2 linked regions of the Pseudorhizobium banfieldiae genome follow. The protein of the gene in region 1 interacts with the protein of each later gene in a pairwise test. Links are inferred from orthologs where the notes say so. Each region holds a gene or a part of one and is shown on either strand. Other genes may lie near its edges. The genes, in order: NT26_RS16420 and NT26_RS01770.

Evidence for each region.
Region 2: the proteins of NT26_RS16420 (region 1) and NT26_RS01770 interact in binary tests that used the Escherichia coli proteins (3 or more experiments, as listed by UniProt). The link is inferred for Pseudorhizobium banfieldiae from one-to-one orthologs.

The regions. Positions count from the first base shown.
Region 1 is NZ_FO082820.1:3,367,517-3,370,823, reverse strand. The notes cover bases 110-3,095. They hold NT26_RS16420 (sulfurtransferase TusA family protein), read right to left. Parts: upstream 1,728-3,095; coding sequence 1,491-1,727; downstream 110-1,490. Other genes in these bases: NT26_RS16415 (L,D-transpeptidase family protein), read right to left, coding at 1,724-3,004; NT26_RS16425 (CobW family GTP-binding protein), read left to right, coding at 321-1,475; NT26_RS16430 (D-alanyl-D-alanine carboxypeptidase family protein), read left to right, coding at 110-311. Outside these bases: more of NT26_RS16430, read left to right, coding at 1-109; NT26_RS16410 (acetyl-CoA carboxylase carboxyltransferase subunit alpha), read right to left, coding at 3,180-3,307. UniProt on the Escherichia coli protein: Sulfur carrier protein involved in sulfur trafficking in the cell. Part of a sulfur-relay system required for 2-thiolation during synthesis of 2-thiouridine of the modified wobble base 5-methylaminomethyl-2-thiouridine (mnm(5)s(2)U) in tRNA.
Region 2 is NZ_FO082820.1:379,184-382,324, reverse strand. The notes cover bases 229-3,048. They hold NT26_RS01770 (cysteine desulfurase family protein), read left to right. Parts: upstream 229-966; coding sequence 967-2,130; downstream 2,131-3,048. Other genes in these bases: NT26_RS01765 (DUF4007 family protein), read left to right, coding at 2,141-3,048. In the rest of the region: more of NT26_RS01765, read left to right, coding at 3,049-3,058; NT26_RS01760 (hypothetical protein), read left to right, coding at 3,055-3,141. UniProt on the Escherichia coli protein: Master enzyme that delivers sulfur to a number of partners involved in Fe-S cluster assembly, tRNA modification or cofactor biosynthesis. Catalyzes the removal of elemental sulfur from cysteine to produce alanine.

The sequences.
Region 1 (3,307 bases):
TCCTGCAGAAGGGCCTTTCCGCGCCTCCAGGCCAAGGGGTGCCGCTCTCAGCCCTCGCTCCCTATGGTGATACGGCCACCGTCAATGACGTGAGTGCCGAGATCTGCAACCCGCAGGCAGCCAAGGTGCGCAGCGAAGGCCGTGACGATGCCGGGCGGATGATCGTGCATTCTCCTTACATCAAGGAGATGTCACGGCCGCCGCGCTACAGCTTTGCGGGGCTGATTCCAGGTTCGGAAGTCGCGGCGAGCACCAAGGGCCAGAACGAGATCGCCAACGTGCCGATCCCGCTCCCACGACCGACGTTCTGAGCCGAGGCCATGTCTCCTGCTTCCGGCCGCATTCCCGTTTCGATTCTCACCGGCTTTCTCGGCGCCGGAAAGTCGACGCTTCTCAACCGGATCCTGAAGGATCCCGCGATCACCGATACCGCGGTCATCATCAACGAGTTCGGCGAGGTCGGGATCGACAACCTGCTTGTGGAGGCGTCCGGCGACGCACTGGTTCAGCTGTCGGACGGTTGCCTCTGCTGCACCGTGCGGGGAGAACTGGTCGATACGCTTGCTTACTTCATGGATGCCATCCAGACCGGAAAGCTGAAGCCGTTGCGGCGGATCGTCATCGAGACGACCGGTCTCGCGGATCCCGCACCGGTCATGCAATCCATCATGGGGCATCCGGTCATCGTCCAGAACTTCGAACTCGACGGCGTCATCACCGTCGTTGATGCCGTCCATGGGCTGGCGACGCTGGACCGGCATGCGGAAGCCGTAAAGCAGGTTGCGGTGGCGGACCGTCTCATCATTTCCAAGAAATCACTCGCCGATGCAGCTCAGATGGAGGCGCTGGAGGCACGCCTTGCCGTGCTGAACCCGCGTGCGCCTCGCATGGACGGCGACGCTTCGGAAGCTGCGAGCGCTGCGATGCTCGCCAACGGTCTCTATGACCCTGCGACCAAGAGCCCTGATGTTGGGCGATGGCTGCAGGACGAACTGGTGGCGGTCTCGCAAGGGAGTGGCCATCATCATCATGACCACGGTGACCACCATCATCATGGTGAGCATCACCACCACCATCACCACGACGTCAATCGCCATGGCGAGGATATCCGCTCGTTCTCGCTGGTCAGCGATCGTCCCATAGATCCTGCGGCCATCGACATGTTCGTCGATCTGCTTCGCTCTGCACATGGAGAGAAGCTGTTGCGTATGAAGGCGGTGGTTGCGCTGTCGGACAATCCTGACCGGCCGCTGGTGCTGCACGGTGTGCAGTCCATCTTTCACCCGCCCCAGCGGCTCGATGCCTGGCCGGCAGGCTCGGATCGATGTACGCGTATGGTGCTGATAACGCAGGGACTGTCGGAAGAGTTCGTGTCGGATCTCTTTGCCGCCTTCAACGGGCAGCCGTGCGTCGACCGTCCCGATCGCGCCGCGCTTGAAGACAATCCGTTAGCGGTCCCGGGGCTGCGGATGTGACAGGTGCGTTCCCGGTTATCCCTTCCGGATGCAGAAGCGGTGGCCGTCGCTGGTTTTTTCCGACTGCAGCAGTTCGTGGCCTTCCTCCCGGCAGAAGTGCGGGATGTCGATGCCGGCCAAGGGGTCGCTGGTTTCGACGATAAGCTCGTCGCCGGAGCGCATCGACTTCAGCCGCCGGCGGGTCTTGAGCACCGGAAGAGGGCATTTGAGACCCCGCAAATCATAGGCGGAGTCCAGCGTCCCCGACGTCATTCCTGCGACCAGAATTTCCAGAACGGCCGCTTCTTGCTGTCCGAAACCGGCGGGGCGGCATAGGCCATCGGATTCTGTACCGGGATCGGCACCGTGGTGGACGAAGCATCGGCCGTGGCCGTCGGTTCTGCAGTCGGGGCGGCCCCTGCGATTTCGCTCTGCTGGCGCGGCAGTCGGTCCTGCTTCATACGCTCCGCCGCCGTTGCCGGACGGGCGGACGTCGAGGCAAGCATGGTCGTTGCGGGTTTGCTTTCCGGCGCCGTGCGCTTGGCCATCAGCGCCTCGAACTCCTCGCGCTTCATCAGCTTGCCGGCTTCGAGAGAGGTACCGGTCGGGGCATAGGCAATGTCCCGGCCCTTGCGCTTCTCGGCAACCACGGCCTTTCGCTCGGCTTCGGAGGGCTCGTACCAGACCATGCCGTCAAGCTTCTTGACGGCCTTCGCATAGGCAACTTCGTAGCTCTGCTGATGGGATGCGAGAGCGGCCATCAAGCCCGGGGGTGTCGACATCGGCGGGCAGGCTGCCGCTGCGTTGAAGGTCGCTGCGCCCTCGACCTGCTGGTTGAAGACGTACTTTTTCTCGCAGACATTCACCTCGGGGGGACGCTTCGTCACCTCGAAGTTGTCGTAGCCGGTCTTCAGCATCTGCCAGAAGTCGTAGTGCTCGCTGCCACGGTGGCGGGCCATGTTTTCCGCCGTCATCCGGAAGGGAAAGGCCTGCAGTTGCACGGCGGACTGACCACCCTTGAAGGCGTCGCGCGCAAAGGCATAGATTTCCAGAACCTGCTCGTCGGTCATCGAATAGCATCCGGACGAGGAGCAGGCGCCGTGGATCATCAGGTTGGAACCGGTCCGGCCGTTGACCTGGTCATAACGGTTCGGGAAGCCGGTATTGATGGCGAGGAAGTACTTGGAGTTTGGATTGAGATGCGCCGGCGTCAGGTTGTAGAAGCCTTCGGGTGCCTGCCTGTCGCCTTCCTTCTTCTTCGGGCCCAGCTTTCCCGACCACGCGCAGATCTGGTAGCTCGAGATCATGTCGAAGCGGTTGTCGGCTTTCGCCTTCCAGACCTCCAGGACACCTTCTTCCTTGAAGATGCGGATCATGATCGGCGACGTGCGCGGCATGTTCTTCTTCTGCATCTCAGCGACAATGCGCGAGGGCAGGGGGTGCTCGACCTTGTTCTTGATCTTGGACACGTCGACGGAGTCGAGAGTATCATTGCAGCCTGCAAGGGCAGTCGCGAGTGCGAGAGCGAGAGCGATGTTTTTCAGGCGCATCGGCATAGGACCACGTGACTGTGTATTGCGGACATAAGTATCTGCGTAACAGCAGCGATAATGAAGCGGTAATCTTTACATCTTCTTAACCGCTCGTCCCCGTCTGTATAGCAAAACTGCGGCTAAGTGCCACCCTGATCAGCAATGTGGCCAAATTGAGCTAAGACTGCACCCTTCAGAGGTTACGGCCGATCTGGAGGAACTTCTGGCGCCGTGCCGCGCGCACCTCGTCGCCCGACAGTTTGCCGAGTTCCGCCAAGGCCTCTTCAATGACATTCCCGGTAGCCGTGATAACCGTTTGCG
Region 2 (3,141 bases), 3.0 Mb from region 1 along the record:
GGCCATGCCCTGGTCATTGCCGCGGACGCACGCTGCTGGACCCGCCTGACGAATGGACAAGGCGGCGGTGTGACCAACATGCAGAGCACAGGCAGCGCCCAGGCTGCCATCGCGGATGCCGGGACGATGCGAAGCGCTCAGGACGGCGCGTCAGTCAGCAATCAAACCAGGGATGTGGAGGATCAGGCGGATGCCTGCGGGCGAGCGTGCAGCAACAGGCAGGCTGCCGATGCACTCAGCTGTTCAAAGCCGAAGCGCCGAACTTTCCATGAAGCGGGGGAGAGAGTAGATGTACTCATAGCCCAATTCCTTCTAACCAAGGTTGCGGGTCAGGCCCTCGTCTGGTGGTTCCAACACCGGCGGGGGCCGCTTAAGTCTTCACAGAGATGAAGACAGTTCCTCTATGTCATACTCGATGTTTCCAAGCAAGGGGCCCGGGAGAAAAAGGGAACACTCCGGGAACACGCTATATTTACTTCAAAGCGAATCAAATAGATGCCTACTAGCAGTAGTTTCTTCGTCGAAGCTCATCAGCTTCGGCAGCCAGATGAACATGTCCCTCAGCGGACCGTGCAGATCGCTGCAGCGTCACGGGCAGGTCGGTCTACCTGGCTCTAGCGCTAAGCAAAAGACGGCCGAACCCGCTTCCTCTGATCTCAAACGCGCTTGTGTTAAAACGCAAAACCGACCATCTAGTCGAATATCGAGCGGATCGTTCGCACTAACAGCGTTCTTCATCAAAAGTCGGAGACACTGGGAAGCGGATGATTAAAGTTCGTGATGAAGAGGATGGTCCGCGATCTTATCCAAGAAATGCGGATCTTGGTGCAGCTGCATTCGATGCTCCTGCCCGCAGGGTTATTGAATTGATCAAAGTCTAGGGGCTGTCTACCATCGTCTCAGCAGCTCGCCGGAAAGGCTCTCGAGGCCGGGATCGGCGCTACCATCTAAAGAGATCCAAGCACGATGACAGAGGAAACAGCCAACCGGTCGGTCTATCTTGATGGCCATGCTACGACACCGCTGGCTCCTGAGGCTTCAGAAGCGATGTCACCTTGGTGGTCGTCGTTCGCTGCCAACGCAAATTCTCCCCATGTGCTTGGTCAACGCGCTGCGGCCGCGGTCGAGAAAGCCCGATCACAGATCGCACAACTGGTCGATGTTGCGCCATCAGAAATTGTCTTTACCTCTGGCGCAACCGAAGCCAACAACCTCGCTCTGCTTGGGATTGCCGGGTTGTTCGCGCCGAATGATAGCGAGCGTCGAAACATTGTTGTATCCGCAATCGAGCATAAGAGCGTGCTAGCCGTGGCTTCAGAACTTGGAAGGCGGGGCTGGGAAATAAGAATCGCCCCTGTCGACCGCAACGGCAGGCTGAGTGTCGAAATGTTCGCGGAAATGGTGGATGAGCGAACGCTGCTAGCTTCAGTCATGGCCGCGAACAACGAAATTGGCACAATTCAACCGTTAGCGGACGTCTTATCGATCTGCCGAAACTCTGGAGCGATGATACATGTCGACGCCGCACAGTCGGTTGGCAAGATACCGACTTCGTTCCCTGACGTGGATTTCGCGAGTATATCCTCGCATAAGATGTATGGGCCGCCGGGTGTTGGCGCCCTGTTCGTCTCGTCAGCCGCACCTTTCAAACCCCGCCCCCTTTTCTTTGGAGGTAGTCAAGAAAGCGGCTTGAGACCTGGTACCCTGCCGGTACCGCTAATCGTCGGCTTTGGCGCAGCCGCTGCATCTAGAATCGCGTCCATGGAAAAGGACGCTTCGCGCACCGAGAAACTTAGGGAACATCTTCTGGAGGGTCTAAGGCGCAGGCAAGTTAGGTTTATGATCAACGGCGATCGAACCGAACGGTTACCAGGCTCTTTGAACATCAGAGTACTGAATGTGGATGCTATGGAACTTATAATGCGTCTTGGCGAACGGGTTCTAGTGGCCGAAGGATCCGCTTGCTCAAGCGGAAATATTGCTCCCTCTCATGTACTTACAGCTATCGGGCTGAGCGCTGAGGAGGCCTCGTGCAGTATTCGGATGTTCATTTCTCGGTTCAATACAGTTGATGACATGGAAGTGGCGGCGGAACAAATCGCGCTTGCTGCTGGAGCCATCCGCCAGTAGGGTTCGGTCCATGTTGATCGATATTCATGATTCTGATTTCCGGCCACAGTTCGTCGGCCATGAAACGTTTCCCCTCAGGCTACTGTGGCTCAAGAAAGCGTATGATGCCGTCGCCAATGAAAACGCCACCAGAAGAACATTTCAGGAGCAGGAGGCAATCGCAAAATTCGGCGTTGGCAAGAATATGGCGATTTCAATTCGGCATTGGGCGATCGCAACGGGAATCGTTGAGGATGATAAGGGTCAACTAAGGCCTACAAAAATTGGACGAGCGATCCTCGATGACGACGGGGGCTATGATCCCTACCTCGAGGATCCAGCCACGATGTGGCTGGTCCACTTTGCACTTGCAGGGACTCCGGAACTGTCGACTGCCTTCTTCTATTGCTTCAATATCTTAAATCAACCAGTCTTCGATCGGGAGACGATCACTAGCGGCTTGTTCGAGATAGCAACGGCGAAGTCGGCCCGCGTAACGGCCGAAACGCTCAAAAGAGACGCAGAGGTACTTATTCGGAGCTACGTGGCCAAAAAGGACGGCGCTGAAGATGCCGTTGAGCCGCTGCTCAACGAGTTGTCCCTTGTCCGCGAACAGCGTCTCGCTAACCAATACGAATTCGTACGCGGTCCCAAGCAGAATCTGCCCGATGCAGTCTTTGCTCTCGCTCTGCGGCGATTTTGGAGACGTTGGCATACAAACGCCCCCACCCTGTCAGCTGAGGTGGCATCATACGGAATTGGCTCGCCAGGCCGGGTATTCAAACTCGACGAGGATAGTGTGCTTAATCGTCTTTCCCGCATTGGTGAGATCACTAACGGAGCGATCATCTGGACGGATACGGCAGGGTTGCGACAGGTTAGCCTTGTTACGGAAGTGAATGAAGACGCTCTGCTCAGCGCCAGCTTCTCCGAAGGTGGCCGCTCATGAGGAAACTGATCGATATTGTTCGAGTCGAGCGTCGATTTGCGCTGTCAGCTCGATTAGAATCGGATCTTTCGGGCACGCCGCCG